Regions from separate parts of the Desulfosporomusa polytropa genome, predicted to be linked through region 2. Evidence: riboswitches for the same ligand, from Rfam matches in the RefSeq annotation. Region 2 holds a riboswitch; each other region holds the start of a gene.
What was found. Region 2 has a riboswitch for lysine ahead of ACZ449_RS21370 (DUF441 domain-containing protein). Riboswitches for the same ligand answer to the same signal wherever they lie in the genome.
Positions count from the first base shown of each region.

Region 1: another riboswitch for lysine. It lies ahead of dapB (4-hydroxy-tetrahydrodipicolinate reductase); the one in region 2 lies ahead of ACZ449_RS21370 (DUF441 domain-containing protein).
Region 3: another riboswitch for lysine. It lies ahead of ACZ449_RS13315 (diaminopimelate decarboxylase family protein); the one in region 2 lies ahead of ACZ449_RS21370 (DUF441 domain-containing protein).
Region 4: another riboswitch for lysine. It lies ahead of ACZ449_RS25655 (ABC transporter substrate-binding protein); the one in region 2 lies ahead of ACZ449_RS21370 (DUF441 domain-containing protein).

Region 1 covers NZ_AP042400.1:909,972-912,176, forward strand. The annotation lists gene ACZ449_RS06080 (general stress protein) at 1-586, shown strand, start outside; lysine riboswitch at 704-874, shown strand; gene dapB (4-hydroxy-tetrahydrodipicolinate reductase) at 994-1,788, shown strand; gene ACZ449_RS06090 (aspartate-semialdehyde dehydrogenase) at 1,862-2,205, shown strand, end outside.
Region 2 covers NZ_AP042400.1:4,186,086-4,188,290, reverse strand. The annotation lists gene ACZ449_RS21375 (phosphoglycerate dehydrogenase) at 1-779, shown strand, start outside; lysine riboswitch at 840-1,004, shown strand; gene ACZ449_RS21370 (DUF441 domain-containing protein) at 1,164-1,619, shown strand; gene ACZ449_RS21365 (aldose epimerase family protein) at 1,849-2,205, shown strand, end outside.
Region 3 covers NZ_AP042400.1:2,437,325-2,439,529, reverse strand. The annotation lists tRNA gene ACZ449_RS13325 (tRNA-His) at 1-40, shown strand, start outside; gene ACZ449_RS13320 (hypothetical protein) at 279-482, shown strand; lysine riboswitch at 650-823, shown strand; gene ACZ449_RS13315 (diaminopimelate decarboxylase family protein) at 922-2,181, shown strand.
Region 4 covers NZ_AP042400.1:5,083,712-5,085,916, reverse strand. The annotation lists gene ACZ449_RS25655 (ABC transporter substrate-binding protein) at 1-1,052, opposite strand, end outside; lysine riboswitch at 1,155-1,320, opposite strand; gene ACZ449_RS25650 (alpha/beta fold hydrolase) at 1,593-2,205, shown strand, end outside.

The DNA of each region.
Region 1 (2,205 bases), 2.4 Mb from region 2:
AAATAACTATGCAGGTGGTCAAGCGCAAACTGCAAATCTCCAAACACAAACTACGAGTTCTGCGGCGCAAACTAAGTCACCTGGAATGCAGGCAGGTACTACGGGAGTTAAAAGCGTAATTGGTGTATTTAATTCTCGTGATAATGCTGAGCAGGCAGTAAATGCGCTTAGAACGAAAGGCTTTACAACCGAAGAAATAAATATTGTTTCCAAAAACAAAAATCAGCAAGGCCAAGATACTGAATATGTTGAAGATGATATTACCGATGGTGCCCTAGCAGGTGGCACGTTAGGCGGTATTGGCGGTTTGCTTTTGGGAGCAGGTGCTTTAGCCATTCCTGGTGTAGGACCAGTACTAGCCGCTGGGCCAATTGCTGCCGCTTTGAGTGGGGCGGTAGCAGGCGGTATTACGGGTGGGCTTATTGATTGGGGCATTCCGGCTGAAGTAGGAAGACGCTATGAACAAGAGGTAGCACAAGGTGGAATTCTGGCAATAATCCGCTCTGATGCCGCGAAAGCGAATCAAGCAGCTCAGATCCTGCGTCAAAACGGGGCAAGAGACGTAGAAACTCATGCATTAACCTAAACATAGTTTTCACTGGAATGTCGTGGATGAATAAATAAACAGCTTTTAATATTTATTGACAATGATGGAACCTTTGGTATAGAATGTGTATAAAATGAATAAGCAACATCCTGTAAAGGATGAAGTAGAGGTGCGGGAGTCAAAAGTACTTTCAGTGAGAGTGGAATCGATGAGCTGAAAGAAAAGGGGCGACCGCCGAAGTAAGAAAGAATGCCGAATCTTCTTACTGGTCTTACATCAAATAGATTTAAGACTGTCACCATTACTTGGTGGAGTGCTATCTCATCTGGTCAGGGACGATATATATACACATATATTTTCCTAAGGTCAGAAAAATGCTGTTTTGGCAGCTGGTGAGAAATGCGCTCACCAGCTGCTTTTCTTATTAAACAGGAGGTGGATAGCGCTTGATTAGAGTGATGGTATGTGGCGCTTATGGCAAAATGGGACGGGAAGTATTGCGAGCAGTTCATAAGGACCCGCATTTAAGCGTAGTCGGAGCAGTAGATATAAATTCCGACTTTGCCGATGTAGGCGATATTATCGGCGCAGGAAAAACAGGAGTAACGGTTGGCAATGACTTAGTTACTGTTGTCAATGAAACTAAACCACAAGTTATGGTTGATTTCACTAATCCGCAATCAGTTTTAAGCAACATTAAAATTGCCATTAAAAATGGCGTCTGCCCAGTTGTGGGTACAACCGGATTAACGGAAACTGATATTGAGGATATTCGTGAGCTATGTGCAGCTTCCAAGGTTAATGCAATTATTTCACCTAATTTTTCCATAGGTGCTATTCTTATGATGAAACTTTCCCAAGAGGCCGCCAAGTATTTGCCGCATGTTGAAATTATCGAGATGCATCATGATCAAAAGCTGGATGCCCCATCTGGCACAGGTCTTAGAACCGCTGAATTAATTGCCAGTGTACGGGGAACAATGCAGCAAGGCCATCCAGATGAGAAAGAAAAACTGACTGGTGCTCGTGGCGGTGATTTGTCAGGTATTCGATTGCACAGTGTTCGACTGCCTGGCTATGTAGCTCACCAGGAAGTGATTTTCGGTGGATTAGGCCAAACCCTAACGATTCGCCATGACTCAATATCCAGAGAATCGTTTATGCCGGGAGTAGTACTGGCTTGTAAAAAAGTGCTAACTGTTGATGGGCTGATTTTTGGTCTTGAACATATAATGGGCTAAACGTTGCAAAGAACGAAGCCAACTTCAAATATATGAGCATATTTATGATTATAGAATGGGGGACTAATTTACAATGAAAAAGTATAATGTAGCAATTTTAGGGGCAACTGGAGCAGTTGGCCAAGAATTTTTAAAACTTATTGAAGAGCGCAACTTTCCGTTTAACCAATTGAAATTGTTAGCGTCTGAACGGTCTGCAGGTAAAACTATCGAATTTATGGGTAAAGACTACATTGTTGAGGAGGCGACACCCGATTCATTTAGTGATGTGCAAATTGCCTTATTTGCAGGCGGCTCAATTAGTAAAACCTTAGCACCCGAGGCTGCTAAACGCGGGGCGGTTGTCATTGATAATTCAAGTGCCTTCCGCATGGACCCGAATGTACCTTTGGTCGTGCCAGAAGTTAACCCAGAGGC
Region 2 (2,205 bases):
TTTTGGTTTATTCCAGTTCAGATGAAATTAGCCACGAGGTTTTCAAACACTGCCGAAATTTAAAAGTGGTATCCCGGCATGGTGTGGGTATCGAGAATATTGATGTCCTGGCCGCTCAACAAGCAGGCGTGGAAATTAAAACAACTGCCAAAATGCCTGGATATGAGACAGTTGCAGATTTAACCTTTGCGTTGATGCTGTCTTTGGCAAGGAAGGTGCCGCAGATTGACTCTACATTACGAAAAAACAGCTGGTATCGCCCTGTTAGCAGCGATGTTTGGGGAAAAACGCTTGGGATAGTTGGATTAGGACGTATTGGAAAAGCGGTTGCTAAACGGGCTAAAGGCTTTGATATGAAAATTTTGGTTTCCACGCGCCACCCTGATGCTGCCTTTGTTGCCGCAAACGGGATAACTTTGTGCTCAAGGGAGGAACTGTTGACCGCAGCTGATTTTGTCAGCTTGCATTGTATGTTACATCAAGAAACCAAGCATATGATTGGTGCCTCGGAGTTTGCCCTGATGAAACCAAGCGCATATTTGATTAACACGGCCAGAGCAGGTCTGGTAAACCAAGGTGAGCTACTTACCGCGCTGAAAAGCAAAACAATCGCCGGTGCAGCTATTGATGTATTCGAAAACGAACCGGCAGTGAATGATCCCATCATCGCGGAAGGCTTGGATAATGTTGTGGCAACCACGCATGTTGGCTCATATACGGTGGACTCTCTGAAGCGGATGGACTTTCTGGTGGCAGAAAATATTGTAGAGGCAGTATGATAACTAGTAGATGAATTGCAATAATGTATTGAAAGCGGGGATTTAACAACTTGATAAAATTGGTATGGTAGAGGCGCGAGACGCAATAGTACTACAGGGAGCTGGCTGCGATGAACTGTCAGGAAAGGGCGGATTGCCGAAGTGCTGGGATTGCTAATTCCCGGCATTGGGGCCGTATTCAACAGGTACGGCACTGTCATCTTCGGATGGTGAGCTATCGCACGAGGGTAAGACTCCTCTTCACTATGCCGGCAGCCTCTAACGTATAGGGTGGCTGCCTTTTTTCTATTAGTTTGTCAGAAGGTAGGATTACATTTCTGACAAAAAATTGACAAAGACTTAGCTTGCGATAGTAGAATCCCAACTAATTTAGGAGGTGAAAGTATGAACTGGGATAATATGCCGCTATTAGTCATTCTGGTACTGTCGGTTATTGGAAACAACAATTCCGTGGCCTTGGCCGTTTTGGCGCTGTTGTTAATAAAATTAATGGGTTTCTCATCCTGGTTTCCTAGTATTGAAAACTATGGACTAAATATTGGTATTACCATTTTGACAATGGCAGTGCTAACGCCTTTGGCACAGGGGCGAATTTCCATAGGAGAAATGCTAGTTGCCTTCAAAACGCAGGCTGGTGTGATTGCCATAATTGTTGGGTTAATTGTATCTTGGGTGGCAACGCAAGGCATGTATTTTTTGAAGGCGTCGCCTGAAACTACGACTGCTTTGATTATAGGTACAATCGGCGGTGTTTGTTTTTTGCACGGTCTGGCAATTGGGCCGCTTATTGCCGGCGGCGTAGTAGCCATGATATTAAATTTATTGAATTTGTTAAAATGAATTACTCCCAAACAAATCACAAAAAATTCTAAAAAAACCACATATTCCATTTTTTCTCAACATTGTATACTAAAGGTATCCTACGGAGAGCTCGTTTATTATCTATTTCAGTCAAAATCATAAGTATATTACTAATAGCAGGAGGTGAAAGCAAGGCCATATATCATCTATTAACGCAATTTTCTGTTCTCTGTTTGGATAATTTGTATTGATTATAAGGAGACTACTAATGAAAAAATTCTTAATTCTTGCAATCATGGGAATGCTTGTATTCTCTACGGCTGTCGTTGGCGCTAAAGCCAATGGTGATTACATCGACATCCAACGAGAAGCTTTCCAAAAAGAGGTTAACGGTAAGCAAGTTGATTTGTTCACACTGACAAACAAAAACGGTGTAGTCGCAAAAATCACCAACTATGGCGGAAAGATTGTACAACTTTTAGTGCCTGATAAAAATGGACGACTCGGCGATGTAGTGCTTGGTTACGAGACTCTTGATCAGACCATCAATGGACAAGCTTCGATGGGGTGTACCATCGGACGTTACGCCAATCGGATTGGTAAAGGGCAATTTACGTTAGAAGGA
Region 3 (2,205 bases), 1.7 Mb from region 2:
GCTCCGGTACTCGAGGGTTCGAGACCCTCCAGTCACCCCAATTTTATAGCTATTTAAAACATGTAGGGCAGAAATCTATCTAACTTGATAGGATTCTGCCCTTGTTTTTCAAAAAAAGCATTATTATTAAAGAAGTTTACAGGTGCAGGCAGGCCATGTATTGACAACGCTCGCTATCTGCGTAGCTTTACGCGTTGATAGGTGTGATGTTGGTCACTGCAGATTAATGGCGCATTCTCTATACTTAAAGCTAACAAAGAGACAAAGGAGTTGGCGCTATGCAACTTTGGCAATGGTTTTGCAATCTGGGGAGAAAAAAGGCCAAGCAAGAGGTTGTTTTTTGGCGTAAACGGCAAAGGGGTAAAATCGAACCAGTGTCAGGTGTTGAGGTTTGTACTCGTTTATGTGGTCAAGCTGGTTGCCAGTGCGGTGGAACTATGCGCGGGTTATACTGTGTGTGGTCATATTATCGTGATAAATAAATTATAACAGTGGAAGGAAATTAATGATATATGCAGAAATAATTCGTATGAGTTGTTAATAGACAACTCCGCTATTTGGTGGAAAAGGCCGAAGTGGTAAGATTTCACCCTCGATATATTGACACTGCCTAGGGTAGACTGATATTATAGACATAATCGAAATATATTTTTCCGATAGAGGCGCGGCAGAGCAAGAGTAAGTATGAAGAGTTGGCAGCGATGACCATACTGAAAGGGGCTGACCGCCGAAGTGAAGGTTTTTGCCAAAAACTTTTTGCTGGTCTTGCATTTAATAAATGCAAGACTGTCACCTGTGGTTATGGTGGAGAGCTATCTTGCAGCTGATGAGAGTATTCTCTTGTCTTTAAGCAGTTTGCGGGAGTTAGCGCAAACTGCTTTTTACATTAAAAATAGTTAATAATAAAGGTAGGCGAAACAATTGGCTGAAAAAAAATTACCATTTACAAAAGAGCAAGTAGCAGAAGTGATTACGCAGTATCCAACACCGTTTCATATTTATGATGAGGCAGCCATTAGGCAGAATGTCCGTAAACTAACAAAAGCTTTTTCTTGGGCACCGGAGTTTAAAGAATATTTTGCTGTAAAGGCTGCTCCGAATCCGTATATTTTGAAAATATTGCGGGAAGAAGGTCTCGGAGCTGACTGCAGCTCACTGCCAGAACTTATTTTAGCAGAAAAAACAGGTATGTTCGGTGAAGAGATCATCTTGACATCGAATGATACTCCGGCTGTCGAATTCAAAAAGGCGCGTGAATTAGGGGCGATCATTAATCTGGATGACATTAGTCATATTGACTATTTAGATAAGCATGCTGGAATTCCAGAGATGATTTGCTTCCGCTATAATCCAGGTCCGCTCAGGGAAGGCGGCAACTCCATTATCGGTAATCCGGAAGATTCTAAATATGGTTTAACGCGTAAACAGCTTTTGGATGGCTACCGGACTATGCAGGCAAGAGGCGTAAAGCGGTTTGGTATTCATACTATGGTCATTTCTAATGAACTTGATCCTAATTATTTCATTGAAACTGCCAATATGATGTTTGACCTCATTATCGAGATTTACCAGACACTGGATATTAAAATTGAGTTTGTTAATTTTGGCGGCGGCATTGGCATTCCCTACCGTCCTGAACAGGAGCCGGTTGATCTCAATGTGATCAGTCAAGGTATTAAGAAGGCATATGAGGCTAAAATTGCGGCCAATGGTCTGGCGCCGCTAAAGATTGCTATGGAGTGCGGTCGGATGATTACCGGGCCTTATGGGTATCTGGTATCGACAGTGTTGCATAAAAAAGAGATCTACAAAAACTATGTAGGCCTAGACTCTTGTATGGCTAACTTAATGCGTCCAGCTTTATATGGTGCTTATCATCATATTACAGTTCTGGGTAAAGAAGAATGGCCATTAGGCTATATCTATGATGTTGCTGGTTCCTTGTGTGAGAATAATGATAAATTTGCTATCAACCGTAAATTGCCGATGATTGATATTGGCGATGTAGTGGTTATTCATGATGCGGGAGCTCATGGTCATGCAATGGGATTTAACTACAATGGTAAGTTGCGGTCAGCGGAATTAATGCTGAAGCCGGATGGAAGTGTCGAACTTATCCGTCGGGCGGAAACAATGGAAGATTACTTTGCTACATTGGATTTTTTGGGTTTGGAGAAATAAGATAGAAATTCACCTGATATTTGT
Region 4 (2,205 bases), 900 kb from region 2:
GTGATACCTTTATAATCGGTCTGGCTCATGGCCTCACGGACACCTTCTCTGGTGATAGTTCCTTTTTCACCAGCCTTCTCCATCGCCTTGGCAAGAACATACATTTGATCATAGCCTAGAGCAGCAAAGGTGTCTGGTTCTACATTATATTTCTCTTTATACTTTTTAACAAAAGCCTGTACAGCTGGGTCAGGGTTGGTAGAAACAAATGCGCCTAATGATATAGAGCGTTCGGCAGCCTTCCCCGCAATTTCAATAAATTTGGGACTATATAAACCAGGGCCGCTTACAATAGGAACAGTCAGACCCAATTCAGTCGCCTGTTTGACAATCAAGCCACCATCTGTATAAGTACCACAAACTGCGAGTGCATCAATGCCTTTATTTTTTATTTCGGTCAGCAGAGCGGAAAAATCCTTATCTGTTGCCAAATAAGCTTGGTTAGAAACAATTGTAACCTGATATTGGTTAAGCTGTTTTTCAAGAACGGTCATAAGACCTTTGCCAAAATCGTTATTAGGATAGAGGATCGCAACCCGTTTAGCTCCTAATTTTTGCCCCAGTAAATCACCCATTAAAACTCCTACTTTGGCATCCTGCACAGCCATACGAAAAAAATAAGGGCTGATTCCCGAAAGCTTGGGCGTGCTTGAAGACACCACAGAATGAGTCAGTTTTGCCTTGTCGGTTATCGGAACCATGGCAAGAGTATTCGAGCTAAGGCAAGACCCGACTAACGCTACTACATTTTTTTGATCGGCAAATTTTTGCGCTCCTGCGGCAGCCTGTTTGGGATCACCTGCATCATCGTGAAAGACCGCTTCAATCGACTGGCCTTTAACCCCGCCAGCCTTATTGATTTCTTCACGAGCCAATTCGAAACCATTTTTATGGCTTTGACCATATGTCGCATTATCTCCTGACAGAGGATTAACCATCGCAACCGTCAGCGCCGCTTTTTTACCCTGAGTCGCCGACCCGCCACAACCTGCAATAGCAACCATGGAAACTGCAACCATAAATCCACCTAAAACCTTTACCCACGTTTTCATAAATTCCCCCCTAAAAATATAATAAAAATAAAAAAGACACTTGGTGATTTCTCTGCCAGGTGTCTTCAATAACATGAAAAATAATAGTCCATGTCTCGGCCCAGATGAGATAGCTCTCCACCAACGTTGGTGACAGTCCTGCACTTATTCAATGCAGACCCAGTAAAAAAAACCGCCGTTTTTCTTACTTCGGCAACTAACCCTTTCCCTGCCTTCGTTGATGCCTCATCAAACAGGTACTAATGTTGGCTGCGCCTCTATAAACAATCTGATTAAAGGAATATTTTTCTTTATTAGCTCTATTCTAGACTTTCGCAATTAGTTCGTCAAGATTTTTTGTCGAAATGTCGATCTTTTACTGCCACAATTTTCAATGCCAGTTGGCGGAAATGCTGTATAAGTCCTCTAAAAAAATAGCATCTGTTGGATTTATCTATTTCTAAATGAATGATACAGCCCACACTAGGCTATCACACTGTTAGTAGCGAGTGCATAATATAGTATATATTATGTAAATATTCTTTCAAAGGAGGGCTTTTGGTGGGGGTATATATTAAAGTCGAACCAGACGTAAAGATATACGTGGAAGACCTTAATCCTGCGGGCTGTAAAACAATCGTATTTATACACGGTTGGCCGGCAAACCATAAAATGTTTGAGTATCAGTTTGATCAACTGCCTAAGCGGGGATATCGCTGCATAGGAATTGATGCGCGAGGTTTCGGTAATTCCGACAAGCCTTGGGCAGGCTACGACTACGATACGTCGGCAGATGATATTCGCAGTGTAGTCGAAGAACTCGGACTTCATGATTTCACCCTCGGAGGCCATTCTACGGGGGGAGCGGTCGCTGTTCGCTATATGGCCCGTCACAAGGGATACGGGGTATCTAAGCTTGCCCTTTTTGCAGCAGCAGCTCCCAGTCTGATTCAGCGTCCTTATTTTCCACATGGGCTAAAAAAAGAGGATGTAATTAAAATCATCCAGGGAACAAATAATGACCGTCCCGAAATGTTGCGAAATTTTGGCGATACGTTTTTCTTTCAGCATGTATCTCAAGCTTTCTCAAATTGGTTCTTTCAAATGGGACTGCAAGCGGCAGGTTGGTCCACCGCAGCAGTTGCAGCCTCTTGGATAGACGAAGAACTATTTT